DNA from 4 places in the Pseudoalteromonas sp. D15MCD-2 genome. Region 2 is predicted to be linked to each of the others. Evidence: predicted binding sites of a transcription regulator. Region 2 holds the regulator's gene; each other region holds the start of a gene.
What was found. The regulator sigma-54, encoded in region 2, starts transcription at its own class of promoters, with help from an activator protein. The targets are predictions, from matches to a motif close to GTTGGCACGNNNNTNGNNT.
Positions count from the first base shown of each region.

Region 1: a site for sigma-54 is predicted at 5,446-5,464, ahead of AADY36_RS13775 (DUF3192 domain-containing protein). Genes of this name have one in related genera too.
Region 3: a site for sigma-54 is predicted at 1,923-1,941, ahead of AADY36_RS08915 (LruC domain-containing protein). Genes of this name have one in related genera too.
Region 4: a site for sigma-54 is predicted at 4,753-4,771, ahead of AADY36_RS09895 (EF-hand domain-containing protein). Genes of this name have one in related genera too.

Region 1 is NZ_JBCFQE010000001.1:2,990,667-2,998,921, forward strand. It holds gene AADY36_RS13745 (transporter substrate-binding domain-containing protein) at 139-840, shown strand; gene AADY36_RS13750 (DUF1289 domain-containing protein) at 837-1,082, opposite strand; gene AADY36_RS13755 (1-acyl-sn-glycerol-3-phosphate acyltransferase) at 1,345-2,475, opposite strand; gene AADY36_RS13760 (SO_0444 family Cu/Zn efflux transporter) at 2,631-3,908, opposite strand; gene zntR (Zn(2+)-responsive transcriptional regulator) at 3,892-4,305, opposite strand; gene AADY36_RS13770 (D-2-hydroxyacid dehydrogenase) at 4,400-5,344, shown strand; gene AADY36_RS13775 (DUF3192 domain-containing protein) at 5,507-5,887, shown strand; gene AADY36_RS13780 (GGDEF domain-containing response regulator) at 5,920-6,843, opposite strand; gene AADY36_RS13785 (response regulator) at 6,812-8,255, opposite strand, start outside.
Region 2 is NZ_JBCFQE010000001.1:470,446-478,700, forward strand. It holds gene mgtE (magnesium transporter) at 1-1,266, opposite strand, end outside; gene AADY36_RS02120 (HPr family phosphocarrier protein) at 1,478-1,750, opposite strand; gene rapZ (RNase adapter RapZ) at 1,764-2,609, opposite strand; gene ptsN (PTS IIA-like nitrogen regulatory protein PtsN) at 2,610-3,062, opposite strand; gene hpf (ribosome hibernation promoting factor) at 3,066-3,353, opposite strand; gene AADY36_RS02140 (RNA polymerase factor sigma-54) at 3,381-4,877, opposite strand; gene lptB (LPS export ABC transporter ATP-binding protein) at 4,985-5,710, opposite strand; gene lptA (lipopolysaccharide transport periplasmic protein LptA) at 5,707-6,228, opposite strand; gene lptC (LPS export ABC transporter periplasmic protein LptC) at 6,218-6,772, opposite strand; gene kdsC (3-deoxy-manno-octulosonate-8-phosphatase KdsC) at 6,769-7,320, opposite strand; gene AADY36_RS02165 (KpsF/GutQ family sugar-phosphate isomerase) at 7,324-8,255, opposite strand, start outside.
Region 3 is NZ_JBCFQE010000001.1:1,965,963-1,974,217, forward strand. It holds gene AADY36_RS08915 (LruC domain-containing protein) at 1-1,889, opposite strand, end outside; gene AADY36_RS08920 (ATP-binding protein) at 2,113-4,269, shown strand; gene AADY36_RS08925 (M28 family metallopeptidase) at 4,262-5,659, opposite strand; gene AADY36_RS08930 (sensor domain-containing diguanylate cyclase) at 5,778-6,686, opposite strand; gene AADY36_RS08935 (VanZ family protein) at 6,748-7,143, opposite strand; gene AADY36_RS08940 (alpha/beta hydrolase) at 7,147-7,980, opposite strand; gene AADY36_RS08945 (ABC transporter ATP-binding protein) at 8,137-8,255, shown strand, end outside.
Region 4 is NZ_JBCFQE010000001.1:2,164,349-2,172,603, forward strand. It holds gene AADY36_RS09870 (DNA translocase FtsK) at 1-616, opposite strand, end outside; gene lrp (leucine-responsive transcriptional regulator Lrp) at 758-1,237, opposite strand; gene ald (alanine dehydrogenase) at 1,380-2,501, shown strand; gene rluB (23S rRNA pseudouridine(2605) synthase RluB) at 2,602-3,474, opposite strand; gene scpB (SMC-Scp complex subunit ScpB) at 3,471-4,061, opposite strand; gene AADY36_RS09895 (EF-hand domain-containing protein) at 4,192-4,713, opposite strand; gene AADY36_RS09900 (hypothetical protein) at 4,920-5,351, opposite strand; gene xthA (exodeoxyribonuclease III) at 5,595-6,404, shown strand; gene AADY36_RS09910 (energy-coupling factor ABC transporter permease) at 6,401-7,051, shown strand; gene AADY36_RS09915 (putative RNA methyltransferase) at 7,048-7,845, shown strand; gene yfbV (terminus macrodomain insulation protein YfbV) at 7,842-8,255, opposite strand, start outside.

The DNA.
Region 1 (8,255 bases), 2.5 Mb from region 2:
AATTTTTGATTTCACAAGTATAACAAAATTAACAGGCTTTAATCCCTTTTATTAGCTTAAAAAGCCCAGGGATAAGCTTGATTTTGGAAACACATATCAGTAAATTAACGAGCAATTTATGTACGCAAGGAACGCACGTTGTCGAAGTATCTGAGTCACAGATTTGCCTTATTTTTGCTGTTTTTTTGCTTCTCAAGTAGTGCCAGCACTAATTTACTGATCTTTAATCGCCCCGCCGATACACCACAAGCTCGCTATGTTATTGATTTAATGAAAATGGCATACAAAGAAATTGGCTATGAGATCCATATAATCGATTTTAATCATCAAAATGCGCTGGTTGCTGCAAACCAGGGTGTGCTCGATGGGCAACTAGGGCGCATTGCCGATGTTAAAGACGATTATCCTAATTTATTGAAAGTAGACTATGCGCTTTTTGATTTTAATCTAGTGCTACTGAAAAACTGCCGACAATGCCAATATGAACAGCTTAAATCGTTAGCAATTCAGTCAAGCTACCCAGCGGCTCAGAGTTATATCGATAACCACCCATTTGCAGGCGATGTGATCAAGGTTAGAAATGTCACTGCGCAGCTTAATTTACTCACGCAAAAACGTGTTGAAGGGACAATATTACTAGACTTTTTATTGTCGACTAAGCATCCGGGGTTTGATCAAACAGCCTTTCATAAACAGGTTTTAATGCCGATGCAGAGCTTTCACTTTGTGCATAAACGGCATAAAGCGATAATTCCGCAACTGACTAAAGTACTTAAAAAGCTTGATGAAAACGGCACGGTGCAATTTTTAAAATCGAAATACAACCTCAGTAAATTTTAAAAATCAAAACCGCCTTGCTCAGGATTTGTTTGTTGCTGCTCTGCCTGCTGTTTTTTCTGAAGATAACGTTTATAACGCTGTTGGCATAAGCTAATGACTTTACGTTTTTCTGCATTGGTAAACTTATTCCAATAAAAACGCTCATCACGACTGCGGTAGCAACCTTTACAATAGCCTCGGTTATTAACTTGGCATATCCCTTTGCAAGGGCTTGGAATTTCAAATATTTCAATTTGTTGCATCACAAATGCCGGTTAATAAAGAATATTAAAAGTATAGCCTGAAAATTAACCATAAAAAAAGCCACTTTAAAAAGTGGCTTCTTAAACTAATACCAATTCGCTTAATTAAGTAGTTTATTTTGAGGCAAGAAAACCTTGTTGATAACAAGGAAAAAATTTCGTTATTTAGTTGTTCTAAATGAGAAATTTTTAACGCAGGTAGCGACAGGTTTAATCCCTCAAAATGATTAAGTATTATTGCGGATTGGTATAATTGTATCGCTTACTCAGATTCGCTTGTGGCAAGTTCTGCTTTACGATGAAAAGGTTTAGCATACATAGCTAATACCAAAGGTTTTAGCTCCTCTGGCACTTTTGCTAGTCGCTCGTTAAATGCAGCAGCATCTTTTTCGTCAATCACAGCTTGCGTACAACCACCCGCTATGTAGTTACCAGGGTGTAAGAAAAACGAATCAACAATTTGCTGATCAATGGTTTTTGCAAGCTCTTCAGGCGATTCGCAGCCCGATTCAATTGGTTCGCCAAACGCTAAATGTACATGCCCTTTAGCTGTACTAAAACCTTCAACAATACTAGCAATATCTTCACCTTGCTGTTTCACATACTGACCATGTTGCTGTTTATGATAAAGCTCTTTCGCTTTTGCAATCGCGCATGGCTCGTATTGATAAGAGATAGACACTGGCACAATTTTTAATTCGCGTACGTACTCAGCAAATTCTTTTTTCTGCTTACGACCTTGTAACTGCAACATTTTAAGTAAGGCAGGATCTGTTTGATCAAAACCGTCTTTTGCTCGGCCTTCTTTTTGCGCTATCCAAATTGAGTGGCCTTCAGCAAGTGAGTCATAGATATAAGCAGACAGCTGCGACAATGCTTTAAGCATCTCTTTTGGAGCTTTCGCTGAGCGCTTTACAATAAAGCTCTTGTTTAAACGCATTAACTCAGTGATATAAGGAATTTGCAGCAAGTTATCACCAATTGCGATGCGAACTGTCGGCATGTTGTGTTTGAACAAGCCCCAGTTCACAAGTGCAGGATCAAGCACAATATCGCGGTGATTCGAAATAAATAAGTAGGCTTGTTTTGGGTCTAGTTTATCGATGCCCGAAAACGTCACTTCTGAAGTCGTACGGGTGATTAGTTTATTTAAATAATCAGCCACTTCGTGCTGAACTTGCTCAACCGATGCGGTGTTGCCCCACTTTTTACGCAGCTGACTGCGCACTAATGGGCGAGTAATAAATGGGAAGTTCGATAAAAAGCGCGGTAGGTTATACTTAGCGATTACATCTACAAAGGCATTATCAGCAATCAAACGCGCTACTGAATCAGCTACTTCATCATCATTGTAAGGTCTTATGTCGGCGTATTTATCCACACTTTCACTCATTAAAAACTACTTAAGTTAAAAAACGGCACGCTCAGCGTGCCGTTAAAAATAATTGGCGGATTATAACTCAGGCAATTTTAAATGCGAACCGAGACGCGATAGTTAACCAAATTAAATGCCAATTAATGTAGAAAATATATATCTATAACAAATAATTAAGCAATGCTCTTACCAGTTTGCGACGCCTTTTTTAATACCTTTTTTAGCAGTAATCTAAGCATTAAAATTGCCAACACAATACCTGCCACAAGGCTTAACCAATGTGGTAGAACTTCATGCTCTTCGCCCATCATCGGCGCCACCACAAAACCATATTGCGCCACTAAATAATCGGTTAAAAAGCCAAATGCCAGCGCCGTGCCAATCACCCCTATTAAGTAGGCAAATACCGCACGCTTGCCAAGCTCTTTTCCAACCACACCAAGCGTTGCAATGTTGGTTGCCGGCCCTGCCAACATAAATACCAACACCGCCCCTGGAGACACACCACTGAGTAATAAGCCTGCCGCAATAGGTGTCGATGCAGTAGCACAAATATACATAGGAATACTGATTAAAATAACCACCAGCATCGCAAGAATGCCATTACCCCACTGGCTTAAAAAAGATTCTGGTACATAAGTTTGTACTAGAGCAGCAAAGAATAAACCGATCATTAGCCAAATCATGGTGTCTTCAAGCAGCTTGTTGCAACTAAAGCTCACCGCGCGTTTCAGTTTGCTAAAACGACTTTCAACGGCTTTAGTTGACTGCTCAGTGCTGCAACAGCTTTTCTGCGAAGGTGGTGCTTTTTCAGTTGCGCTACTGTGTTGCGGCTCCTGTGTTGGTTGCGATTCCTTGCTACTACAACAACTTGTTGTTTTAGCAGGCTCAAGTTCTTGAGGTGATTGCTTACTACAACTTTGTGCGGGCTTAGGAGGCGCTTCTTTACTGCAACAGCTTGATGTGGTCACAGGTTCAGGCTGTTTACTGCTACAACAAGATGTTGATTCTGAGTCTTTTTCATCTGATGCTGTGTTTTGATGCTGATGAAGTTCACTGTCTTTCCCCACTAATACACCGGCCACAATGGCACTGCACACGGCGGCAATAGGACGTATCACCGCCATAAATGGACCTAGCAACACATAAGATACCGAAACTGAATCGACCCCAGTTTCAGGGGTTGAAACTAAAAATGCTGTGGTAGCACTTTTTGACGCCCCAGCCCTTCTCAAACCAATGGCCGCAGGGATCACACCACATGAGCACAAGGGCATTGGGGCACCAATAAAGGCTGCTTTAACTGTGGTCCATAACCCTTCTTTGCCTAAATGCCGGTTAAGAAAGTTAGCAGGCAAATACACATTGAGAAGACCAGCTATGAATAAGCCCAGCATTAACCAAGGCGCTGAAAGCAAAAACAAATGCCAAAAATTATTGAGTAAGTCCATCGATATCCTCCAGCGTTGTTAGTATTGAGCAGTTTTCAGCAGGCTCTTCTCCGCCACAACATTTATCTGCCAATAATGAAAGTGAGTCATAAAAGCGAGTAAGCTCTGCAATTCGCTGTGCAACGAGATCACGTTTTTGTATCGTCATCTCTTTAACTTCATGACAAGAATGCTGATCTTTATGAAACTTAATTTGCAGTAGCTCTTTGATCTCAGCCAGACTAAAGCCAACATTCTTTGCTCTGAGAATAAACGCCATTTGTTTATAGTCATTCTCAGAATAAAAACGATATCCCACGTCTGAACGCGAACTAGGCGTTAACAAACCATGCTTTTCGTAGTACCGTAGCGTATCTGTTGAGACACCCAACTGACGGGCAAACTCACCTATTTTCATCACCGTCTCCATTGTGAAGCGTTTATTTATTATGCTCACTATAAACCTTGGAGTACACCCCAAGGTCAAGCAATAAATTAAAAAAGGAAAGCACATGAATATTACTGTCCTTGATGCAGCGACATTAGCCAACACTTCGTTAGATGCCTTAGCGCAATTAGGTAAATTAACCTGTTACGATTTAACCGCTAAAGAACAGGTTGTTGAGCGCTGCCAAGATGCCGATATCGTTATCAGTAATAAAGTGGTGATTGATCAAAACGCCATGAGCAAATTAACTAATTTAAAATTAATATGTGTTGCAGCGACAGGGACTAACAACATTGATTTAAGTGCAGCCAAAGAACATAACATCGCAGTGACAAATGTAGCGGGCTATTCAACACCGAGTGTGGTGCAGCATACCTTTACTCTCATCACTAATTTACTGGGCAATACTCACAGATACATTAATGATTGCCAGCAAGGCTTATGGCAGCAAAGCCCTATGTTTTGCCGTTTAGATTACAGCTTTAATGAAATTGCCGGCAAAACACTGGCTATTGTTGGCTATGGCTCACTGGGTAAAGCCGTTGCCGATGTAGCACGCGCCTTTGGTGCCAATGTCATCATTAGTGAACGAAAAGGCCAAACGCCTCGTGAAGGTCGTGTTAGTTTCAATGATGCCCTAACCACAGCCGATATCATTAGTGTTCACTGCCCGCTTACTGATGAAACGCGCAACCAAATCGCTGCGGCAGAATTAAGCATGATGAAACCGTCAGCTATCATCATTAACACTGCTCGTGGTGGGATCATCAATGAAGCCGATTTAGCTGACGCATTAGCTAATAATGTCATAGCCGGAGCTGGTGTTGATGTACTCAGTAAAGAACCCGCAGAGCAAGAAAACCCGCTGGCACTATACAAAGGTGCAAACTTATTACTTACTCCACACATTGCATGGGCGAGCCAAGAATCTATTGTGCGCTTAGTTAACGAAATTGCGTTAAATATCCAAGCATTTAATCTAGGCGAAACACGTAACAGGTTGGTCTAAACCGCAATTTATTAGTCAATAGAGCTAAGTAATTAGTAATTTATTACTTAGCCTACTGACGATAAACGACATAACCTATTGATAAAATAGAAATTTAAAAGTTTGGCAAGCCGTTTGCTATCAAAGGGTAACTATAAAACAATTTCTTCGGGATAAAATAACATGAAAAAAGCACTTCTTATTGCCGCGCTAACTGCTCCATTTTTAACTGGTTGTGTCATTGCTGTTTCTGACGGTGAAGCCGACACACATTGGGCTGGTAACTCTTCTAGCTGGCAAAAACAGCATAAAAATAACCGTGAAGTGATTTCTAACCTTGCATTAGATACGAGCTACCAAACTGTATTAAATAAACTAAATACACCTAACTTTACCGAGTTATTAAAGCAAGGTGATGATGTTTACCAAGTATTATTCTATGCAACGCATAGTATTCACTCTGATGGCAAGATGACTAAAGACGAGTGTACGCCACTCGTATTTAAAAATGATAAGTTAATTGGCGTGGGTGATACGATTTATAAATCACTTAGCAATGGTTAATAAATAGTTTGAAACGGATGAGTAGGCTTTGCCTACTCATGTTCATTTACTGCGATCATTCTCGATACTATCTGATCTCGCCCGGCATCTTTAGCCTGATAAAGACCTAAATCAGCTTCTTCAAGTAAGGTTTGTTCTGCATAAACCTGACCATTTTCTGTGGTCGCAATACCAATACTAATTGTGACATGGTCGGCATTTAGCGACGCTTTGTGTGGGATGTTTAAATCATTCACCGCATTGCGCAGTTTATTTGCAAACGACATAGCCTCTTTAGCTGAAGTATTGGGCAACACCGCAGCAAACTCTTCACCACCATAACGAGCAACAAAGTCACTGCCTCGTTCACACGCCCCAACTAAGGCATGAGCAATTTGTTTTAAGCAATCATCACCTGCTCGGTGACCATAGCAATCGTTGTAACGCTTGAAGTGATCAACATCCATCAATAACACAGATAGCGGGGTTTGATCTCGACGGCAACGACGCCACTCTCGCGCTAAATTTTCATCTAAATAACGTCGGTTTGGGATCTCTGTTAAGCCATCAATTGAGGCGAGCATTTCGAGTAAGTCATTTTTTTGTTTGATCAGCAGCTGATTACGCACTCGAGCACGCACGATAGCAGCACTAAATGGTTTAGTGATGTAGTCCATCGCGCCTAATTCAAGGCCCTTCGCTTCGTCATCATGGCTGGTATTGGCAGAAATAAATATTACAGGCAGCATACTGGTAGTCGCGCTTTCTTTTAACTTAGTAAGCACTTCGTAGCCGTCAATGCCGGGCATTACAATATCCAAGATCAACAAATCAACAGTTTGCGTTTTTAAAAACGTCAGTGCTTTTTCGCCACTCTCAACACAAAAAACATCATAGTCTTGCTGCAATGTTTTCTCTAATACCAAGCGGTTTAACGGATCGTCATCAACAATCAGTACCTTGGCTCTTTTCAACATCAGTAGATCCTTGTTCTATGATAAATGCGATGACCTGTTTTATTTGCCATTGCAACTCATCATTTAATTGTTCGGGCAGTTCGCCATCTGCTTTAAGCCTAGCTTCACATTGCTGAGCGCACGCTGACAATCGCTTAAAACCGAGATTTCCGGCTGACCCTTTTACATTATGAACCACACGGACCAACTCATCGGTAGTTTTTAATGTAGAGATTTGTAATAACTGCTCTGCTGCCATAGTCGCAAACTTCGACAACATAGTTAATACTAACTTAGTATTGTTTGCAAACTGAGACAGTATAAAAGCTTGATCAAAAAAGACTTCTTTTGTGTTATCGAGTTCACTCATTGCTAAAAACAACTTACTAGCAACAATCGGTTTAGTTAAATGCTTATTCATACCCGCCGCGATTGAATGCTCAATATCTTCGCTTTCACTGTGTGCAGTGAGTGCGTAAATCGGCATTTGTTCTTTGGTGAATGACTGACGAATAATACGCGTTGCCTGACAACCATCCATTTCTGGCATCTGAATATCCATAAAAATGAGATCGGGCCTTAAGCTATTTGCCAGTTCAATGCCTTTTTCACCACTGTGTGCACACACAACGGTGACATCAATTTGCTCTAAAATACTTTTAATAATGCTTAAATTAAGCGGGTTATCATCCACAGCCAGCACTAACATGCCAGATAAATCAGTACTAGAAGGCAATGAAACCAGTTCTTTTTTCACAGGCTCCGCGGCTTTATCTAGCTGTAAGCAAAAGCAAAATTCACTGCCTTTACCTTTTTCGCTTTCCAGCTTAATTTCGCCTCCCATTAGCGCAACTTCGTACTTAACAATCGCTAAGCCTAAGCCAACGCCCTGATGAGAGCGCGTTAATGATTCATCACCTTGAGTAAATGCATCAAATAAGCGGCTTTGATCTGCCTTGCTAATACCAATGCCCGTGTCTTTAACAGTAAAGCAAATGAGTTGCTGCTCAGCTGACTCTTCCACCAGCATTAAGTTTAATGTCACTGTGCCTTGTTCGGTGAATTTGGCAGCGTTGGTCAGTAAATTAGCCAGTACTTGCTGCAAGCAAATTTGATCACCCACTAAGTTATCGCTAATGCTTTTATCGCATTCGACTTTAAACTCGATATCTTTATTTGCGCATAAAGGGGCTGTTATTCCCTGACAGTAGTCGATTAAATCAGGCACACTAAAAGGGGCTTTATTAAGTTGTACTTGCGAGCTTTCAGCGCGGGCAAAGTCAAGCATACGATTTAGTAAAGTAAGCAAGCTATTGGCTGCTGATTTTGCTTGTTCGGCATGATTACGCTGCGGCTGTGTTAAACCTTGCAATGCAATCACGTCAATTAAGCCTAGTACAGCATTGAGTGGTGTGCGTATTTCATGACTAAGG
Region 2 (8,255 bases):
GTCAATTTTCATTTTCTTAAGAATTAATGGAATGCTCGCACCCGCAATACCAGCGGCAACAAGATTCATAAACATTGCAAAGGCCAGCACTGCGCCGAGTTTAAAGTCCCACTGCCATAGGGCAACCACACCAGCAATTAATATCGACCAAATAATGCCATTCAGTGCGCCAATCGCTAACTCCTTAAGTAATAAGAAGCGTTGGTTGGTTTGGTTGATATGACCAACCGCTATACCACGAATAACCAGAGTTAGGGTTTGGCTACCCGCAACCCCCCCCATTGAAGGGACGATACCATTGAGTACCGCTAAAATAGGCAAGATTGCTAAGGTGTTTTCGAAAAAGCTTGCCACAATTGCTGCTAACAATGCGGTTAATAAGTTAACCCCAAGCCAAATAGAGCGACGCTGCGAACTTTTTAGCACTGGCGCAAAGGTATCTTCTTCGTCGTCAAGACCAGCGAGGCTTAGCATGCTGTGCTCTGCATCTTCACGGATTACGTCAACGATATCATCAATAGTAATACGACCAAGCAAGTGAGCGTTATCATCCACAACAGGCGCTGAAATCCAGTTGTGACGCTCGAACAGTTGAGCTACATCACTTTCATCCATAGAGATTAGGATTGACTCACAGTCTTCATCCATTAAATCACGAACAATTTTATCTGAAGGACTGGTCAGCAATGTAGTTAATGAAAGCGCGCCTAAAAAGCAGTTATGCTTATCAACTACATATAAGTCATCGGTACCCTCTGGTAGCTCACCTCGTAAGCGTAAATAGCGCAGTACAACATCGAGAGTAACGTCAGGACGAATGGTGACCGTATCGCTGTTCATCAAGGCACCGGCTGAGCGCTCTTGATAAGAAAGTGCTTGAGTTGCTCTCTCTCTATCTTGCGAATCCATGGCACTGACAACGTCTTGATATACGGTATCAGGAAGACTACGTAAAACCTCACCTAAGTCATCGTCGTCCATATCTTCAGTGGCAGCAGCAATGTGCTCAGGCTCCATCTGGGCAATAATGCCAAGACGTACATCTTCAGAGAGTTCTTCTAGAACATCACCACGGACATCTGGATCAACCAGCTGCCAAAGCATACGACGAATTTTATGGGGAGAAGACTCAAGTAAAAGGGCTGTATCACAAGGTGCCGTTTTGGCTAACATACCGCGCACTTGAACAAATTGACCACTATTGAGTGACTTGGTCACTTGTTTGAGTTGTTGTAGTGGATAATCTTGTTCAAAGGCTTCTGGCATTGGCGTCCTTACAACTGAAAAAAGTTTAAATAGGCTAAGCAAATACAGCATAGTTGCTTTGTAGTGTATTTGCAGAGATATCGTCGCACTGCGATAAATTTATTAAGAGTTTTGTAATTTAGAAAAGCGAGCGATATAAAAGTAGGATATTTAAAGGGAATTTTAAATATCCTAATTAAGTTTACCGTAAACCTTGAAGTCTTAGCAAATGCTATTCTTGCTCGTGGAAGCGTTGTGCAATTAATTCGCCGATTGCCGTTAATGCAGCATCGGCGTCAGGGCCTTCGCACACAACGCGAACTTCTTTACCCTGACTACTTTCAAGTAGCATTAATGCTAACACGCTGTCGCCTTCAGCTTCTTTATCATCTTGATAAAGCGTAATTTTGGCATCAAATTGCAGTGCTAATTGCGCTAAAACAGTAGCAGCACGAGCATGTAAGCCAAGTTTGTTTTGAATTAAAAAGGTATCTTCAGCGTGCATTGTTGGTGCCTAATTAAATGTCTTGTTCGCGGTGGCGAATTTTTACATTAGCATGGCTTTTGGCAAAGCTCTCACCAATTGTTTGCGCTAAGTAAACAGAGCGATGCTGGCCGCCGGTGCAACCAATAGCAATGGTCAGGTAACTGCGGTTATTACGCTCTAAATGTGGCAACCAAGTTTGCACAAAGGTTTGTATTTGCCAAGTGAACTTTTGCACTATGCTGTGGCTAGCTAGGTAATCTTTTACTGGTTGATCAAGGCCAGTTAGTGGCTTTAAATCAGGTTCCCAGTGTGGGTTAGGTAAAAAGCGTGCATCAAAAACGTAGTCAGCTTCTTTTGGAATACCATGCTTAAAGCCAAACGACATAAAAGTAATAATTAGCTTTTTATCTTTTTTACCTAAAATCTTTTCGCGAATTGATTCTGCTAACTGATGAACACTCAGATCAGTGGTATCAATCATAAAGTCAGCGCGAGTGATCAACACATCAAGCAGGATTTTTTCTTGTTTAATGGCCAGATCAAGCGGCAAAGAATCAATAGATAGTGGATGCAAGCGGCGTGTTTCTGAAAAGCGCTTGATCAGAGTTTGGTCATCACTGTCTAAATAGAATAGTGTTGGGTTTGCGAAACCTGGCAGGTACTCAAGAATATCATTAAATTCTTGCTGCTCTTTCGGTAAGTTACGTACGTCGATACTGACCGCTATTTTATCGTAGTTATCAGACACACTACGTACGAGCGAAGGCAGTAAATTAACCGGAATATTATCAACGCAATAATAGCCTAAGTCTTCAAGTACTCGTAAAGCGACCGATTTACCTGAGCCTGAGCGACCGCTGATAATTATTAATTCCATTTATGCCTCTGCTGATATGACCTGAAACAGTTGCTGATCGGTAGTAGCACTACGCAGCTGTTTACAAAATTCTTTATCTTTAAGTCTATCAGCAATTGTTGATAAGGTCTTTAGGTGAAGCTGACAGTCACCATCTGGTACGATGAGTGCCACAAAAATATCAACTGGACGATTATCAATTGCATCAAAATTAATAGGGGATTCACTCACTATCACAAATGCATGAGGCTCATCTGCGCCGCTCATTCGGCCATGTGGAATAGCAATACCTCGGCCAATGCCGGTGCTACCTAGTTTTTCTCGGTTGAGTAAAGCATCTAGGATATCTTGTTGCGATAAATGAGGAAGCTGCTGGTGGGCCAGTTCGCTGATATATTCAAGAATTCTTTTTTTGCTATTAAAAAGGACCGCAGCTTTGCTGCAGTCCTGGTTAGTAAGTGAACTTAGTTTCATAATTTAATGTCGAGCTAATTTCTCTTTGTGTTTAATGACTTGGCGATCAAGTTTATCGATCAGTGAGTCAATGGCTGCGTACATATCTTGATGTTCTGTAGAAGCGAACAATTCGCCTCCGTTTACATGTAAAGTTGCTTCTGCTTTTTGGCTTAATTTTTCTACATCTAGAATGACATGAACATTATTAATATGGTCAAAATGCCTTTCTAGTTTTGCAAACTTGGTGTTTACATAGTCTCTTAATGAATCTGTGATTTCTACATGACGACCAGTTAAATTTAGTTGCATAAGCATTTTTCCTTCTATGTAAAACGTCTAAATCAGACTCTTACGCTGATTAGACGGAGGTATTGCTAGAGACTCACGATATTTTGCAATTGTACGTCTAGCTACTTTAATTCCTTGCTCAGCCAATATATCTGCAATTTTGCTATCACTCAATGGTTTAGCTGAGTTTTCTGCAGCGACTAACTTCTTGATTAAAGCGCGTATTGCTGTAGAAGAACACTCACCACCATTTTCGGTGCTGACATGGCTTGAGAAGAAATATTTCAACTCAAAAATACCCCGTGGGGTATGCATATATTTTTGCGTTGTTACCCGTGAAATCGTCGATTCATGCATTTCGACCATTTCAGCAACATCATTTAGCACCATCGGCTTCATTGCCTCAGGGCCATGCTCAAAGAAAGCTTGTTGTTGTTGAACGATACAGTTGGTCACCTTTAATAGCGTATCGTTACGGCTTTCTAAGCTCTTAATAAACCACTTTGCTTCTTGTAAGTGAGAGCGAATAAATTGGCTGTCGCTACTTGATTTAACAGAGCGAGACATAGCTGCATATTGGCTGTTCACTCTAATCTTTGGCATACAATCTGGGTTTAACTCGACTACCCAGCGGCCTTTCACTTTTTTCACTGATACATCAGGTATAACGTACTCAGATTCTTCGCGTACTATGCTATCCGCAGGCTTAGGATTTAAGCTGTGGATGAGCGTCATCACTTCTTTAAGCTCGTTTTCTTTAAGCTTAGTCTTTTTCATCAAAGTTCGATAGTCGCGACTCGCTAATAATTCGATATGCTCAGATAAAACCATTTTAGTTTCAGCTAAATATGGCGTATCGGCATCGAATTGGCGTAGCTGAATGCACAGACATTCTTGTAAACTGCGCGCGCCAATACCCACAGGATCAAATAACTGAATTCTTTTTAAGACCGCTTCGACTTCATCAAGTTCGATTTCTTCTTCATCGTTATTTTGATTAAAGCTTTCGACTATATCTTCACAGCTTACCGTTAAAATACCTGAATCATCGATAGCTTCTACAATTGCCACAGCAATCGCTTCATCAGTAGGGCTAAATGGCGTGAGCTGTAATTGCCACATTAGGTATTCGTGAAGAGTTTCGGTTGATGCACCTTGATAGATAGACTCATCTTCAGGCATTGGCCCTGATGATGTTGAAGGGGCGGCACTCATGTACTCATCCCAAGTAACATCCATGGCTAAGTCATCGCTTACGGTGTCTTTATTGAGAGCATCACTACTTTCTTGCTCGTACTCGCTAGGTGCTTCTTCGGCAGACGCGCTGACTTGCACATCGTCAGACTCCGCTTTTTGCTCATTCTTGCCGGTGCTTTCTTCATTGTAATCCGCTTCTTCCACTTCAAGTAGGGGATTACTATCAAGCGCTTCTTGAATTTCTTGCTGGAGATCCAATGTACTGAGCTGCAACAAACGAATCGCTTGTTGCAGTTGTGGAGTCATTGTAAGTTGCTGGCCCATGCGCAGCTGTAATGATTGCCTCATGTATCCCTAACAATCCTTTTTAAGTTATCGATAACTGTAAAAACACAGTTATCGATTTATTGTCATTGTTATAAGTCTAGCAGATGCTCTAGTCGCTGGCGTAATGGTTACAGCCTGAATTGCTCGCCTAGATATACATCGCGTACAGTTTGGTCTGCTAATACGTGCTCAGGTGTGCCTGATGCAATTAGCTCCCCATGAGAAACAATGTAGGCTTTTTCACAAACATCAAGGGTTTCTCGAACATTATGGTCAGTAATTAGTACACCGATACCACGATTTTTTAGGTGCTCAATAATTTTCTTTATATCTAACACTGAAATTGGATCAACACCAGCAAAAGGCTCATCTAAAAGGATAAATTTAGGATTAGCGGCTAATGCGCGAGCAATTTCTACACGGCGTCGCTCACCACCTGACAGCGCCATACCTTGGCTGTCACGAATGTGTTGAATACTAAATTCATCTAGTAAGCTATTTAGTGTTTCTTCGCGACCTGCTTTGTTTAGATCTTTGCGGGTTTCTAAAATAGCCATCAAGTTTTGGTAAACCGTTAACTTTCGAAAAATTGACGATTCTTGTGGCAGATAGCCGATACCTAAGCGGGCACGATTGTGCATTGGTAAAAGGGTAATATCGTTATCATCAATGCTGATTTTACCTTTGTCGCTTGGGACTAGGCCTACAATCATATAGAAGGTGGTGGTTTTACCCGCACCATTTGGGCCAAGCAAGCCAACAATGCTGCCAGCTTCAACTTCAAGACCGACATTTTTAACCACTTGGCGGCCTTTATAGCTCTTAGCTAAAAGCTCTGCTTTTAATGTACTCATGGTTGACCTTTATTGTCTTTTTTATTTTCAACAGGCACTAAAATAGTGTGTACACGATCTGTTGAGTTTTCGTCTTTTTCAGCACTGATCAGCTGCTGTGCCATATCATAGGTAATGCTTTTTGCTGTTACTTTTTGACCTGCTTGAGTAACTTCAGCTTCACCATTTAAGGTTAAGAAGCGTTTTGCAACATCATAACGAACTTCTTCGGCGCTGGCGCTCATCACGGTGCCATCAGTTTGCTTTTCTTCGAAGTAAGCAGGCTTACCTGTGGCAATAATTAACTCTACTGTACCTTCGGTGTCACCGCCGTGTGCTTCAAGGCGTTCAGCGGTAATACGACGATTACCATGCACGATCTCTACATTACCTTCGAATATGCCAACGCCATCTTTTAGTTTACCTACTTGGCGATCTGAGCTAATGCTAATCTGAGCGCCAGTTTGTTCGGCAGCTGCGCCCGAAAAGGCAATCAATAAGCTTGGGATCAGGAGTAATTTCTTCAGTTTATTGGTCATAGTATATGGTTCGTGTATGGTTAGTTAACTCAACAATTTCGGTTTTTAAATCGGCTTTTAAGCCTTTACCGGTAATCTTTAAATTCGGTCCTGTTAGTGTCACAGGTTGCTTAGAAAACATGGTCATTTTATCAATATCGACATTAATGTTTTCTGCTTTTATATCTTCAATCATGCCGTTGTGGGTTAAGTTTTTAGCAACTACATCCCCTTCAAAAATCAGTTGATCGTTTTCATACAATGTGGCTTCTTTGGCTTTTACTTGCCAAACCTGCTGGTCGCCATAAATAGTAAAAATAGGTTGCTCAAAAAAGGTAAACCCTAATTGTTGATACAACTCCATTTTAGCAGCAGCCACTTTATGACTAATTTTGCCTTGCTCATCATACGCTGTTTGCTTTAACGCCACAGCAGTGTAATCAGGTGTTGCGATGATCTCGTCTTCACTAGTTATTGTGTCTGTTGATTGGTTAAAGTACGGGTACCATAACCACACCATGCAACAAACAAAAACAATACTCAGTAAAATACGGGCTATATTCATGCGCTGGTTCCATCGCTAGTTAACGGCTTACCGTTTTCTAACATCAGTAAATCAGTTAATTCACGCACAGCTCCAAAGCCACCTGGTAATAATGTGGTGTAATGAGCCAGCTTTTTAATCAGTGGGTGTGCGTCGTTTACAGCAACAGCAAACCCTACTTTTTCCATTACTGGTAAGTCTGGACCATCATCACCAATATAGGCAATTTGTTCATCAGTCAGCCCCAGTTTATCTTTTAACTCTTGATAAGCAATCAGCTTATCTTCTTGTCCCTGATAAATGTGCTGAACTGTTAGGCTAGTCATTCGCTGCTGAACTATTTGTGAATGGCGGCCAGTAATCACAGCCACTTCAAAGCCACTATTAATGAGCGCTTTAATACCAAAGCCATCTTTAGTATTAAATGCTTTAAGCTCTTCGCCATCATTACCTAAATAAATTCGGCCATCAGAAAAAACACCATCTATATCACAGATTAGCAGTTTTACTTTTTGTGCGCGCTGACTCACATCAGGGCTAAGAGGCTGGTATAGCTCGGCGAATGTCATTGCTTAAAGAACTCCTGCTTTTAATAGGTCTTGCATATTAAGGGCACCAATTGGCGTATTACTTTGATCTACCACAATTAAACCATTGATACGTTTACGTTCCATAATATTTAAAGCTTCAGCTGCAAGCATATCAGGGCGAGCAGTTGTACATGAACTAGTCATCACTTGGCTAATTGCAGTGCTATGGATATCGATGCGCTGTTCTAAAATACGGCGTAAGTCACCATCAGTGAATAACCCGGCTAACTTTTCGTCTGCTCCGATTACAGCGGTCATACCAAGGCCTTTGGCTGACATTTCGATTAGTGCGTCTTTAATGCTTTGGGTTTCGCTAACGATTGGTGTGGCGTCGCCTGCGTGCATCACATCATCTAATGTAAGCAATAAACGTTTACCTAAGCTGCCACCCGGGTGTGAAAGCGCAAAGTCATCGGCTGTGAAACCACGGGTTTCAAGTAATGCAACCGCCATTGCATCGCCCATAACCAAGGTTGCAGTAGTACTTGCAGTTGGCGCAAGGCCTAACGGACATGCCTCTTGGCTTACTTTAATGCACACATGAACATCAGACAGTTTTGCCATGGTTGAGTCTGGGTTGCCTGTTAGTGAAATCATCTTTGCGCCAATGCGCTTAATAACAGGGATAATGCTGAGTACTTCGCTGGTCTCACCTGAGTTCGAAATACACATCACCACATCATCACGGGTGATCATGCCTAAATCACCGTGGCTTGCTTCGCCAGGGTGAACAAAAAATGCAGGTGTGCCAGTACTTGCAAGGGTCGCCGCAATTTTATTACCAACGTGGCCTGACTTGCCCATACCAATCACAATAATACGACCTGTACATTGGAACATTAATTGGCAAGCGCTATCGAAATCTTGATTTATATATTGCTCAATTTCTTGTAAAGCTTGTGCTTCAATTTCGA
Region 3 (8,255 bases), 1.5 Mb from region 2:
TTTTGTCCAACTAAAAACTCACCATGGTAGTGATCTTGAGCTGCGAAAATAAATGGGTCTAAAGTATATTTTGGCGCTTCAATTGTGGTCACTCCATTTTGAAGTGAAACGGTTAAACTAAACGAAACTTTGCTGTTGGTATCACAGCCTGTTTCAGTTCTAAAATAACTACAACTTGACTGCTTATCTGCATAATCCCAAGTGTCTGGCATGATAATGAAAATAGCATCTTCAACCCCTTGTTCTAATATAGAATGTGATTGTGTTTCGCCATTTATCGTTAAATTAATTGAACTTGTATCTATCTGACTTCTTAATATTCGTTTATCAACATCATCGGCTATCGTTTGATACAAACGAACTGCAAAGCCATTATGAAAATCAGCACCAATTCCAACCAACTCCCCTTCTATTTTGTAACCAATGGCCTGACCTTCTTTATCAATCAATGTAGTACGGTAATTTACAACTAAATCGTTAAAGTCATAATCACCAGCAAAAGGCCATTGATCTTCGTAGGCAAGGGTTACCCAGCCGTTTTCACTTGGGTATACCAAACTTCCATATGTTGTTACCGGGTAATCCTCGACTTCGCCGCCTGTTACCCCACCACTTGCGGTAATTGGGTTAGCCTCGCTGCCATCGGTTACACGAAAGCGTGCCCATGTTGCTCCCATCACAGCATCACTCGGTACATCCAACAGCACACTGTTATCACCTTGATTTAAGCTGTATTTACTTACTGTGATTTCGTCTGGATCAAACTGGAAATTTTGATCCCAATCGAACCAAGCATATAAATAACCATTATCATTAGGTGCGGTCACAATTATCTGGCTGGTAGAACCTGCAACAAAATCAGTGACAAATTTAACACCATCATCTGAGCTATCGACGGGCGATGCCTGTAAATCTGCAGGAGTGTTAATGTTTTCACCATCAACAACGGCTCCTAAATAAACTAAATTTGATTGGTCTTCATTAGGGTCAAACAGATGTCGGGCACCACTATCAGCAAGCGCTGTTTTATATGGCATAGGGGCATCGCCAAAGTCGATTGAGTTATCAGTTACTTTTACTTCTGCAATAGCACAGCGTGCACCATCATTTTGATTCGATGTTGGCCCTAAGGTGAAAACTGCTGCGGTAGGTGTATAACCAACCACAGGGCTGGTGCTTAAATCTACTTTATGGATTTTACCGCTGCGGTTATTACTAAAATAAAACTGACCTTGCACATCAAAGTAACCTGCACCATTAGCGCCAGTATCGCCAGCTATGTCGAGGTTTGCTATAAAAGTGGGTGTCTGATTATCTAAGTTGATTTCGTAAAGGTCGCCGTTAGACTCAACTGCATACAAAAGATTGCTATGTGGATGAAAAGCAAAATCATAAATAGCTAAATTCCAGTTCGCTGAGCCTGCAACTAATTGTGCCTGATACTCATCGGCCTCTTCAGTTAAATCAATGCCAAATAAACCAAATTTAGGGTGGTATAAATAGTAAACCGCCTGATTAGTTTCACTATTCACATGAATATCACCAACATAAAAATTGGTATCTGGTAGACCATTAACAATTAAACGTTGTAAAACATAATCATCACCAATACGTACAACACTTCTCGGGGCTTGTTTGCTAAAGCCATACATGTACTGGTCTTGATAATTAAAGCCAACCGCATTTACGCTGTCGTTATTCGCCTCTGTTGTAAAATCCATTGACGCCGCAAGCACGGTGGTTTTTGCAGATACTAGGTCAACGCCAAACATTTGCGCAGGCGAACCTTGAATCAAAAATGCTTTACTCGGGCACTGTTCAAATGGTGCAGCACTTACAAAGCCTGTTGCAAGTGCGGTTATTAGGTAAGCGGGTATGTTACTTTTCATAATTACACTCTCCTGTGGATGTGTTATTACTAAAAGCAGTAACCATTCCAAAATATAACTCACGCTATAACAAGGTGTTATGAAAAATCAGACTGAGTATTTGCAAGATGCAAGAGGCATAGTTGCATAATGCAATTCTTTTTAGCTATAAAAGCAAATCATTCCCACTTAAAAGAATGGCATGCTAGACTAGTTAGGAATAAAAATAATAATAAACCCCACTATGAAACTTAAAGCCCCTGTAATTCTGTACTTTGCCTTATCAATGAACAGTGCTTTTGCATCAACACTGCAACAAAACATTGATGAAGCCAGAACAATCAGTGACTACCAAAAACGATATGACTATTTAAAAGCCATCGATAAAAAGCTTATTGAGTCTGCCAGCCTTGCAGAACAAGTAAGCTATAACGTTAGATTAATTCACGTTCACATACACCTCGGCCAATTTCAACAAGCGCAAACTATCATTGATGAACTTGAAGCGGGCCCAAAATACAAAAAAGACTCCCCCATTTACAGCGAGTTGTATCTAGCGAAAGCGCGGTTGGCATATAGAAAAAGTGACTTAGAAACCGCAATTTATTTATCGCAACAAAATGTCGCCCTATTTCAGCGCTTACAACTTACCCATTATGAAATTGATGCCGTGGCGAGTCTTGTCAGTGCTTATCATAATGCTGGCGAGTATCAAGCAGCCTTAAACTTGCTTGAAGTTTATATTCACGACAACAATCGCGAATTAACCTTAAAGCAAAAAGAAATGCTCTATCATGGTTATTCGCGTAATCTTGAACAGTTAGACCGCTTAACGCTTGCACTCGAATATAAGCTAAAACGCCGTGAAGTTATTCAACAGATGTCGCCGTCTATCTCGTTACAAGCCGGCATTAGTTATTCAATTGCTCAAAGTTATTTAGATTTAGAACAATACGAAAAAGCAAAGAGCGAGTTTATTACAGCCCTTAGTTTTGATAGGCAAACGGGCTCACTTTCTGATATCGGACATAGTTTAGTTAAACTATCCCAATGCGAATATGGGCTAAAAAACTACAATGTAGCGCTTGAATACGCACAAGAGGCTCAACAGGTGTTCGCAAGTTATAACAGCGCACGAAATACTGCCTGGGCAAATCATAATATTGCGATAAATTTGCTCGAAGTCGATAAAGCAACTCAAGCATTAACCATTGAAAAACAAGTGATCACTGAACTCAAGCAAGACGATCACTTATATATTGATGTATTACTCACATTAGCAAAGCTATACATTGGCTCTACTGAGCACGAACAAGCTAAACATTTTGCTGAGCAAGCCTACAAGTTAAGCAACCAAAAAAATAAGCTGCAAAAGCAAATCACAGCCCTAGAACATTTGATCACTGTGGCAGTACAACAAGCTGATTACAAACAAGCGTTGTCGTACCAACGGACTATTACAGAGCTTGAAAAAGGCTTTGCCCACAACAACTACAATCAACGTTTAGCGGAGCTGCAAAACTCCATTGCAATGCGCGACCGCGATTTGGCCATTCAAGATTTAAAGCTCCTAGACAATGAAAAAAGCCAAGCAATTGCCTCACAGCGCCAAACTATCTTATACAGCATTTTATTATTTAGCCTGCTTTTAGCTGTAATGGGCATTGCTTTATTAAGAATAAGACAGAGAAAACAGCTTATTGAACAGCGCCGAAATTATCTGGATAAACAAATCAGTCAACGTAGTAAGTTATTATCACAAGTTGCTCACGAGTTAAGTGGTCCATTAACCGGGTTGCGCTTACACCTTGAAACGCTCCAAGCAGGCTTAACTCAATTTAATGAGCTTACATACGAAAAGCTCAACCAAAAAATCACCGATATGGCAACTTTAGTCACTGATTTAAATAAAATTTCACTTTTAGAGCAAAGCAGCTTTCAGCTCAACGTAACAACACTTAATGCAGCTGAGTATTTCCAAAGCTTACACGCAGATATGGCAATCCAGCTTGATAAATTTGAAGTGAGATTCTCACAAAATGTTGCTGATGAATTAAACTTTGAGTGCGATGCAACACGGCTTTCACAGTTATTTGCAAACTTAATCAGTAATTCGCTTAAGTACACAAATCACCCTGGTAAGATTAATTTGAGGATTAGCCAAAACCAAACTCAGCTCTTAATCTGCTATGAAGATTCAGCCCCTGGTGTCAGCGATGAAAGTTTAGCAAAGATTTTTGACCATCTTTATAGAGTGCCAGACTTAAAAACGGTGAAACAGTCAGGCTCAGGAATTGGGCTTGCGATAGTAAAACAAATTGTCGAAGCCCATAACTGGCATATTACAGCTGTTCATAGCGAACTGGGAGGTGTCCGCTATGACCTTACAATTCCTATTTAGTTGATTTTTCTGGCCATTCAAACGCGCCAACATCGCCAGGAAAGACAACCGGTGATTCAATACCGTCTTTGTTTACAGCGGCAACACCAAAATAGTAGTTATCGATAACAACATTTTTAAGGGTTGCTTCGGTTACATTGCCAACATCGCGGCTAAATTGCCATTGTGGTTCACTCGTGTAACGCCAATAGATTTTATAACTGACCACCGTTGGATCATCGCTTTTATGCCACGCTAATGTTGTACTTGGCTTTACTGCACCTGAAATACTAACGCCCGTTGGTGGCGCTGGAGCCCATGCCATCGAAGCCATCGTCACTGCATTAAGTGACGTTAACTTCGCCGCATAGGCAAAATCAACATGGTCAATGGTATCACCGTAGGTAATACCATTTTCAGTACGCAAGTCTTGATGCTGTTGATTATAGTTTTCGTTGGTTTCCATTATACGCACAGCTGCAAAGCCAACATCGTTAAATGGACGGTGATGCCCTCCTCGACCAAAACGATCGAGTCGATAAACCAACATGGTATCCAAATTCTCAATGTAGCGATCTGCGATTGTATCTATGTAACGCGCTAGGTTTCGACTTGCAGAGTCAACTTCACCACCCGTAAAACGGCGTTTATGGGCTTGCTCTTTGGTTTCAATAACGCGAGTACCTTCAGAGAAGATACGTGCAGTTGTGTTATCTGTTACCCCATTAATGCCGGTTGAATTACCAATCATGTCGTTGTTTAAAACACCATGAACACGCCAATTATGCTGTTGTGCATATTTAGCTAAAATTTTACCGCCAAACAAGCCTTGCTCTTCACCAGATAAAGCTGCATAAACAATTGAGCCATTAAATTTATACTTTGATAAAACACGCGCCGATTCCAGCACGCCAGCCACACCAGATGCATTATCGTTAGCCCCTGGCGCATCTGAGGTATAATCCATTACATCAGACACTCTCGAGTCAATATCACCCGACATCATAACCATTCGGTTCGCATCAACTTGACCGCGCTGAATAGCCACAATATTGACAACTTCAACCGGGTTTGGAATACGCTTTTCACCGGAAATAGTGTCTTTTACTTCGATGATTTCTAGGCAGTTACCGCAGGCTTTAGAAATTGCCTCAAACTCAGACTTGATCCAACGCCTTGCTGCTCCAATACCACGCGTATTTGATTTCGTCTCAGAGAGAGTATGGCGAGTGCCAAAATCAACCAGCGTTTGAATATCTTGCTCTATACGTGTTTTAGAAACAGCATTTGCAATATCATGTAAAGCTTGTTGATCTTTATATTGAGGTGTTGTGGCATGAGCTGCCGAGATCAATAACAGCGATGAGCTAAACAAAGCACCCGTTGTTGTTATTATTTTACGCTTAAACATAGTTTCACTCCTTCAATGAATCATTCAAGGCTAACTAATATTTCATTTCGCGCAATAGTTATGAGTTAGAAAACAAATTATTAGGTTGAAACCATATACCAGCATTGCCTTAAATAAGTTACCCTGTATTTTTAGCGCCGGGTAACTTTATTCCATCATTGTAAAACACCATACGATTACCCCCTTCATACTTTGCTTTGTACATGGCTTTATCGGCACACTGAATGAGATATTCTGCGTCACCATAATGCTCGGGGAACAATACGGCACCAATACTTGGCGAGTAAATAAGCTCTGCATCGTTATAAATTAAGGGTTGGCAAATCTCGGTTATTAATTCGTCAACCATTTCGATGACGTCTTTTTTGTGTTTAATGCTATTGAGGATCACCACAAATTCATCGCCCCCTAAGCGCCCTACACTGTCTTCTTTTTTTAAGACATGACGAATACGCATAGCAATGGTTTTTAAGAGCTTGTCTCCAGCGCCATGACCATGAATATCATTAACTTGCTTAAAGCCATCAATATCGATAAACAGTACTGCAATCACGGTTGAAATGGTGTTCGCAATCGACAATGATTCCTCAAGCTGGGTGGTTAAGAAACTGCGGTTGGGGAGATCGGTCAGAGGGTCGTGCCCAGCCATATAAATCAGTTTTTGTTCGAGCTTTTTTTGCTCTGTAATGTCATAAGCAATAGCCACTCTAACTTGCTTTTCTTTAGACCAATAAACAGACCATAAAACATGCACTATTCTGCCATCTTTTCTAACCCAGCGGTTTTCAAATCGTGGGTGCTGATCATTGACCACAATTTGATTAATGGCATTGATGGTTTTGGCTCTGTCTTCTGGATAAACAAAGTCCAACATTTTTCTATTAATGGCTTCTTCTGGCGCGTATCCGAAAATTGTTTCAAAGGCAGGATTAGTAAAAAGTAACGTGCCTTTGGCATCAACTACACATACTGCATCGAGTAGAAGCTCAATAATATCTGACAAATAATCCGATGTATCTATGTTCATACGCAACTTTTAGGCTAGGTCTACACTGAGTATAGACGAAACCTAACAAGTCACTGAAAGTTTAAGCCTTAATTGGATATAACTTTTTGCAAAGCCAAGCTGAAAAAGCACTGAAAACGGCAATACCCACAAAATCAGCGATTAAATCGACAAAATCTAGCGTCCGAGATTCGACAAAATACTGGCTTAGCTCTTCTAAAATCACAAATGTACTTACAATCAGCACAGCTAAATAAATAGGCCGCCCAGCAATATTCATTGTTTTAAACTTAAAGGCGAGGTTGATGAATAGCGTAAGTAGTCCAAATAAGCAAAAATGCCCCAACTTATCACCGTAAGGAATTGCCGCAACAAGTTCGAAAAACACCGACTTTTGCCCAGTATTGGCAAGATAGATAACCCAACCAATAAAACCAAAAAAGCTGATAGCAATTAACACAAGAATACGTTGAAACATCTTTTATGGCGCCATATGTGAGGTTAAAAATAAAAATTGATAGGCAATCACTTTATTCCAATAGTGCCAGTCATGAATGCCCGGACGTTCAACATAGTCATGGCGGATGCGCATTTTCAACATCGCTTGGTGTAGCGCTCGGTTTTGCTCAATAAAAAAGTCATCAACGCCTATATCAAGCATAATCGGTAAGGTATCAGCGCCCTTTTTCCATGCCGTATTGCCTGCAGCAATTTTATGGAGGTTATTAATAATGGCTATGCTATCCCATTTTTCTTTGTTTTCAGCGTAACTGCCGAGTACTTTTGCAAGATCAAACTCTGCACTAAAGGGCCTAACATCAACCCCAGCAGACATCCCTGAAACTGCTGCAAACAGGTTTGGGTGATTTATTGCAATGTGCAAAGCACCAAAGCCCCCCATTGATAAGCCTGTGATTGCACGGCCACTTTTAGACTGATTGGTCGAATATTTAGAATCGATATAATTTAGTAAGTCGTCTGCGATATAGGTTTCGTATTGTGAGCTTTTATCGATATCAGAATCGAGATACCACGAACCGAAGTTGCCATCAGGGTTAACAATGATGACATCATATTGGTCTGCCAGTTTTTCAATGTTTGTCAGCTTTGTCCAATCGCTGTGATTGCCACTATAGCCATGTAATACATAGATAACATTGTACTCTTTTGAGTCTTGATAGCCGTCAGGTAATGTCACCGTTACGGGTTTTTCGATGGCAGTTTTTTTGCCCTTAAATATGTGGGTGTCGGTTTGGTAGGCACAAAGCGGTAAACTAAAAACGAGAGACAGCGTACAAAGCAACTTTTTCATCATTAATTCCTTTTTCTTATTATATTTTCATTTCTCACACTAGATGTAAATAACTGAATAGTTGATAGATTTTAATCTTAGTTTTTAAATTAAATGAACTGATAAAAAACCACTCAAATGGTATAGTAAGGCTACTTTGATTTTTAAAAAGCGTCGTCTATGTATCGTTTATTTGAGCGGATGACTAATCCGTTTCCTAAAGAGCAACCCTCTCAGCCACCTAATAGCTTATTTGCTTTTTGCCGTCATTATACCCGTGGCATGGAACTATCACTGCT
Region 4 (8,255 bases), 1.7 Mb from region 2:
TATCTTTAACGGCTTCTTTTTCACGATGCAGCCAAGCAGAAAATTGCTCACGTAAAAAGTAGAATGCTTTCATTACCCACTTGCCGACAAAATCGACAAATTGCACCCACGAAATACCGGTTAATAGGGTTAAACCAGCAAAGAAAAAACACAGTAGTAAAATTGAGGTGCCGGTAAAATTAAAGGTAGGCATCATTGCTGTAGCAATAACATCCCCCACTACCCCACCAGATGAGAAGTTATAAATATCATCAAAATTAATGCTGCTGATAGCTGTCGCTGAAGTAATAAACAGCGCAAAACCAATAACACGTAAGGCAAGCGTGGTGTAATCTAGCTGGAAAATACGGTGTGGCTGTTTAAACAATAAATAACCGAACAATTGAATAGCAACAGGCACTAAATAAGCAAGCCAGCCAAAAGTGAGTAATAGGATATCTGCAACCCAAGCTCCCGCTGTGCCGGTAATATTCTTAACATTAACAAATTCACCGGTTTGCGACCATGAAGGGTCCGCAGGATCAAAACTGATTAATGCACATAAAATAAATACTGCAGCAAAGGTGCTGATGATTAGCCCCGTTTCTAACAGTCTTTGAACACCATTTAGGCGCATAGCTCCCTATTCCTTATTATTCTTTACTGATCGATTAGCAGTGAAATACCTTAGCAGGAAATGCCGTTTGATGCACTTTATCTTAGCCTTGATGGACTGATAATGAACAAGTTTTTGTTACTCAATATGTATTTTAACAGTTTAGGCAATATATGGGCGAATAATGACCCCTTCTTCACCTTTTACTTCTTCCATTACCACATAAGTTCGGCTTTCACTGACATTTGGTAGTTTTAGTAGAATATCACCCAGTACATTACGATATTCCGACATATCATTTACACGTGTTTTTAATAAAAAGTCGAAATTACCCGACACGAGATGGCACTCAATTATTTCGTCGTGCTTTTTAACTGCAGCGTTAAACTCTTCAAAAACATCTGGTGAGGTTTTAGTGATGGTTACTTCTACATAAACCGACAAACCTTGCCCAAGTTTAGCAGGATCCACTACTGCTTTATATCCGAGTATATAACCCTCTCTTTCGAGCTTTTTTACCCGCTCCAAACAAGGGGTGGCACTTAGCCCTACACGCCTTGCCAGCTCTACGTTAGAGATCCGACCATCGAGCTGTAATTCCATTAAAATTTTACGGTCTATTCTGTCGAGTAATTGATGCATAAGCCAAACCAGAGTTTTGCACTGTTTAAAATGTATTTTTAGATTATATCACTAGAATAGCACTTAAAAAAGGTGAGACACACTGGCTGGTCATGAATATAATAGTCAAAAATTTTATCCCGTTCTATTAAGGCGAAAAACTATGATTATTGGTGTACCTAAAGAAATCAAAAACCATGAATACCGTGTAGGTATGGTTCCTGCGAGTGTTCGTGAACTAGTAAACCATGGCCACCAAGTGTTTGTTGAAACTGATGCTGGTATGGGCATTGGCTTCACTAACGAAGATTATGTTGCAGCTGGTGCTGAAATTTTACCAACAGCAGCAGACGTTTTTGCTAAAGCTGAAATGATCGTTAAAGTAAAAGAGCCACAAGCTGTTGAGCGTGCAATGTTACGCGAAGACCAAATTCTATTTACTTACCTTCACTTAGCACCGGATCTTCCACAAACTGAAGACCTAGTTAAAAGTGGCGCAGTGTGTATCGCTTACGAAACAGTAACTGATTCACGTGGCGGTTTACCTCTTCTTGCTCCTATGAGTGAAGTTGCTGGTCGTATGTCTATCCAAGCTGGTGCACAAGCGCTTGAAAAATCAAACCACGGCCGTGGTATGTTACTTGGTGGTGTACCAGGTGTTGAGCCAGCTAAAGTTGTTGTTATCGGCGGCGGCATGGTTGGTCGTAGCGCAGCGCAAATGGCTGTTGGTCTAGGTGCTGACGTTGTTGTTCTTGACCGTAACATCGACGTACTACGTGCATTAGACGCACAGTTCGGTAATAAAGTTAAAGCTATCTACTCTACTGCTGACGCACTAGAAAAACACGTACTAGAAGCTGACCTTGTGATCGGTGGCGTACTAATCCCAGGTGCAGCAGCGCCTAAACTAGTAACAGCTGAGCACATCAAAGCAATGAAGCCTGGTTCTGCAATCGTTGACGTTGCAATCGACCAAGGTGGTTGTATCGCAACTTCTAAAGCAACAACTCACGCTGATCCTACTTACATCGTTGATGACGTTGTTCACTACTGTGTTGCTAACATGCCAGGTGCTGTTCCACGTACTTCTACGTTCGCACTTAACAATGCAACATTACCGTTCATCATCAACCTTGCTAACAAAGGCTATAAGAAAGCACTTCTTGACGATGCAAACTTCTTAAAAGGCTTAAACGTGATCAAAGGTAAAGTTACATATAAAGAAGTAGCTGAAGCTTTCAACATGGAATATGTTGACCCACGTACAGCTGTTGAAAATGCTTAATTAGCATTGTGAAACAAAAAAAGCAGCGATATCGCTGCTTTTTTTATGCCTGTTTGCAAGTGTGAAGTGTTCTACTTGCAAACAAGTTTGAAAATAGTTTTTAACGACGCTTAGTTTGTTTAGCGCGTTGATTGTGCTTTTTAACCGCCTTACGGATTTGGTTAATTTTAGCACGCTTGTCTTTACGCTTTTCAGGAATAACCGACAGCTTAGTTTGCGTTTCGCGGCCTAGTTGTACTGTTTTACGTAAATAGTTAACCGTGTCTAAATCAAGCTCAGCCCAACCACCTTGTGGCAAGCGCTTATCAAGCTCTAACTTACCGTAACGAATACGGATAAGACGCGATACTTCAACATCTTGTGATTGCCATAAACGACGTACTTCGCGGTTACGACCTTCTGTTAAAGTCACATTGAACCAACGGTTGATACCTTCACCACCCATAGGTTTGATGTTTAAGAATTTTGCAGGACCATCTTCAAGCTCAACGCCTTTTGTTAAAGTGCGTAGCGTTTCGTTAGTCACTTCACCAAACACACGAGCTGAGTACTCACGCTCTACTTCGTAGCTTGGGTGCATTAAACGGTTAGCAAGTTCACCATCGTTAGTAAACAGCATTAAACCAGCGGTATTAATATCTAGTCGGCCAACTGCAATCCATCGTTCGCCATCAACACGTGGTAGACGATCAAATACCGTACGACGGCCTTCAGGGTCTTTACGTGTACATAACTCGCCTTCTGGTTTGTTATACATAAGCACTCGACAAATACGGTCGGCTTTGTCTTCAATTTTTACTACGTGACCGTCAACTCGAATTACATCGGTTGCTTCAACACGGTCGCCTAAACGTGCCACTTTACCATTCACGCTCACACGATTGGCATCGATGTATTTTTCCATTTCACGACGTGAACCCACGCCAGCACGGGCTAATACTTTTTGTAACTTTTCAGTTTCTACATTACTCATTCAGATAGTTCTCTCACAGAAGGATCGCTCAATAACTGGTTGATTTTACTCTCCTGAAGTTCAGGTAACGGCGGTAATTCATCTAAACCAGCTAATGAAAAATAATCTAAGAAAGCGGATGTTGTGGCATACAACGCTGGGCGCCCGGGCACCTCTTTATGGCCAACAACTCTAACCCACTCTCTTTCTAATAAGGTTTTAATAATTCCTGAACCAACAGCGACCCCCCGTACTTGTTCAATTTCACCACGGGTAATGGGTTGTCTATAGGCAATCAAGGATAAAGTTTCTAGTAGTGCTCGTGAGTATTTAGGTGCGCGCTCTTGCCATAAGTTTGCCAGCCAAGGCGCTAAACTAGCGCAGGCTTGAAACCTGTAACCGCTGCCTACTGCAACAAGCTTAATGCCTCGGGTTTGATAATGCGTTTGAATTTGTTCAATTGCATTATTAATGCGCGGCATAGAAACGCTTAAATCAGCTAATACTGTCTCTTTTAAATGACGTTTAGACACAGGTTTTCCAGCAACAAAAATCGCGGCTTCTATGATTTCGACTAACTGTTCATCACTGATACGTTTTGTGGCCATCGCTACTAAAGGTCATTTTAAATCACTAACGCTCTATTATGACAGAAGTCGGCCAAGGTTGGAAAAATTATTGTAAAAAAGCCAGTGTAAAACACTGGCTTTGGGGGATATTTATGAATGAATGTTGAAATTAGCTATTTTTAACCATTTCAAGGGCATCATCTTCGGCAACGTCGCTACCATATTTGCTAATGTAATTAACAAACTCAGTGCGGCTTACACGCTTATCTTTGTTACTATCCATATAGCCAAAGTGATTTGCGATATCGTCGTCATCGGCTTCTTCAATAGAAACATAACCATTTTTGTCGTTATCTAACGATTTAAAGTCATTTTCGATTGGGTCAAATTTAGCGATTTCAGCTTTAAATGCTGATTCAGATACCTCACTATCAGTTGCTACCTTGCCCGTATTTAATTGCATGTATGCATTAAATTCAGTACGGCTGATTTGCTCATCCATATTGGTATCGATATTTGAAAAATGATCCCAAATTGCATCATCGTCAGCTTCTACCTTAGAGATATAACCATCATTGTCATTATCTAGGCTGCCAAAATCGCTGTCGATTTTTGCTAACGAATTACTTGCAGAACATGCTGAAAGGCTTAAAGCTGCTAAAATTGTTGATGCTAAAGTTAACTTGTTCATAAGACATTTCCTTGTAGTCGATTAGATTCACTTCGACTGTTACAAATTGAATGCCAAAATGCCTTATTGGCTAAAATCAAGCACTTACAGCCTGGTTAAGTTGGGGTTAAGCCTATGGTTTAGCAAGCTTTTCATAGAGTGCTGTAATTTTTTCATAAAAAAAGCGCTCCGAAGAGCGCTTTTTACAAACAACAAAAATGCCGCTATTAGATAGCTGCGTTTTGGTAACGCTTAACGAAGTCTGTTACTGCTTCGCCATTACATTTTAACGTATTTAAGTTACCAATTTTTTCACGCACAGGTGTTAAACCTTTTTTAAGTGCAGTGATGCAAAGTTGAGTTTCTTTTTGCTCATTTTTAGCAAACACTTCAACAGCTGCTTTTGCTGCTTCTTGTGATTGTGCTTTTTTAGCAATTTCACGGATGTCAGTGCCGTTACATAAAATGCTTTTTGAAAAACGTGACATTGAAATGCCATGCTTTGCTGCTTCTTTACGTGCAGCGGTAAACCCTTCGTTCGCACTTAAGCTACATAACTTTGATTCAATACGGTTATCAGCTGAAAAGTAGTGCGGGTTGCTTGCTAATGAGCCAAATGAGATACATGCAAGAGAAAGCATCACTAATTGTTTTTTCATGGTTTACCTTTAAATAGTACATAATATGAACGGATGGTTTGCGCGCATTATATAAACAAAAATCAGTAGATCAACTGAATTATTTATTTAATTTAATAATTAATAGTGAGTTAACAATGTTTTTAAATTAAGCAGCAATTGATCAACATTTACCCAATTTGATTTTCGTAATTAGCTCATGAATAAGCCCTAGTTTGATGATAGAATTGCGCTAAACACTGAAACAAAAATAATAGGTGCACCATGAAGGTAATCTCATTTAACATTAACGGCCTGCGCGCTCGTTTACACCAATTGCAAGCCGTAATTGATAAACATCAACCAGATATTATTGGCTTACAAGAAATCAAAGTACATGATGAGGCCTTCCCTCTCGAAGATGTGCAAAAAATGGGTTATCACGTTTATTTTCACGGTCAAAAGGCGCATTACGGCGTGGCTATGTTATGTAAACAAGAGCCGAAATCAGTAGTTAAAGGCTTTGCTACCGATACCGACGAATCACAGCGTCGTATGATCAGTGTTACCGTGACACAAGAAAATGGTCGTGACCTAACGGTGATGAATGGCTACTTCCCGCAAGGGGATAATATTGCCCACGAAACCAAATTCCCTTATAAGCGTCAATTCTATAAAGATTTAATGACTCACTTAGAAGATAACCACACGCCAGAGCAAGATGTTATTGTGATGGGCGACATTAATATTTCACCGACCGATCTCGACATTGGTATTGGTGAACCAAACCGTAAACGCTGGTTAAAAACAGGTAAGTGTTCGTTCCAACCTGAAGAGCGTGAATGGTTAAGCACTTTATTAAACTGGGGCTTTAAAGATACCTTCCGTGAACTTTACCCAGAAAAAACTGAGCAATACTCGTGGTTTGATTACCGCTCAAAAGGTTTTGATGACAACCGCGGTCTGCGTATTGATGTGATCTTAGCAACCCCTGCTCTTGCTGAGCGTTGTGTTGAGTCTGGTATCGATTACGAATTACGTGGTATCGAAAAACCATCTGATCATGCGCCAATTTGGTCAACATTTAACGCATGATAGACACTCTGCAATGGCAGCTCCCTTTGTGGAGCTGTGTGGCTCTAATACTTTGGCTCAGCTTTGATAAGCAAAGCGCATCACAATTATTGGCAACGCCAATAAGACAAGTTGGTGTGCTCGCATGTGCTTTAGTACTTGCGGTACTGTGGCGCATTAAAGCGGGGATATTGCCAGGCCTCGAATTGCATATTTTAGGGGTCACTGCAGTGACCCTAATTTTAGGTTGGCGACTGGCTATTTTTGCAAGCCTTCTTGCAAGTTTACTCTTGGTATTAGTCGCTCAGTTGCCAGTATCAATATTGCCAGTGCATTTATTGTTTACTGCTTTTTTACCAATTACATTGAGCTATTTGTGTTTTGTGCTTTGCTATAGCTACCTGCCGAGACACTTTTTTATTTATATCTTTTTATGCGCGTTTTTAACCGCTGCTGTTATCGCCTGTATTAAAATACTTACCAGCGGTGTGTTTTATTACTTGCTTGGTGATTACAGTTTTATTGAGATTTCAGAAAACTATCTGATCCTGTGTGCCATAATTTGGTTTCCTGAAGCAATGCTCAATGGCATGGCCATTACCTTGATGATCACATATCGCCCTCATTGGGTTAAAACCTTTTATGATAAGGACTATTTAGACTCATGAGTCTTCACTATCACTGCCCGCTTTGCAAACTTGAACTTACTCTAAACGACAAAACTTACCGTTGTGACAACAACCACAGTTTTGATATCGCCAAAGAGGGTTATGTCAATTTACTTCCCGTGCAAAATAAAAAGTCTAAACAACCAGGCGATAATCTTGAAATGGTGCAAGCTCGCCGCGCTTTTTTAAGTGCCGGACACTATTTGTTTTTACAGCAAGCTTTAGCAGAGCTAGTGGCATCTCTCGAACCAAGTTCAGTGATTGATTTAGGCTGTGGTGAAGGCTTTTACACTCAAGCAATTGCAGCGCAGTCAAGTGCCGATGTATATGGTGTCGATATTTCTAAGCCCGCGGTAAAATACGCCGCTAAGCGTTACGAAAATGCGCATTTTAGTGTCGCGTCGATTAGCCAAGCCCCTTTTGCAGATGCGCAGGCTGATGTGCTTGTTAGTGTGTTTGCCCCTTTATTTGCACAAGAACTTGCTCGCCTTGCCAAACCGCAAGCTAGTTTAATTGTTGCAAGCCCTGGCCCTTGGCACCTTAAAGAGTTAAAAGCGTTTATTTATGCTGATGTGAAACCGCATACAGAAATAGAGCCACCAGCAGGTTTCAGCAAAGAGTCGATAAACTTGTTAGAGCAACAGGTACTGTTGTCTGTCGATGAGGTTAAACATTTAATTATGATGACGCCGTTTGCGTGGAAGTTTCGCCCAGAGCATTGGCAGCAGATAGAGCAACAGGGCCCACAAAAAGTAACGTTATCGTTTTATGTGAGCCAGTTTATTCGCGATTAGAAGTGCTCTTTAGTGAAGGCTTTGTCCATTTTTTCGAACATGTCTTTTAATAATTGAGCTAAATCAGTGTAGCGTGGTTTTTCAGTCGTTAATTGTGACTGATAACCATGCGCCTTCATTTTACTGTGCAGCTCGGTATACCAACTTAGCATTGCTGGCTCTAAACGGGTTTCTGCACGGCGGCCTAGCCACAACAAACCTTGAAGTGGTAGTGATAAAAAGAATATCGCGATAGTGATAGCTTGCGGAAAATAATTACTACCTAAGTAATTCACTTGCATAAAAACGGTCAGCATTGCCAATATTGGCATCACTGTAATTGCCAGATCAGTGGCCTTGATCACTCTAAATTCGGCAAACAATGGAGCGAGCTCTTGTCGCATCGGCCATTTTTTAGCGTACTGACGACC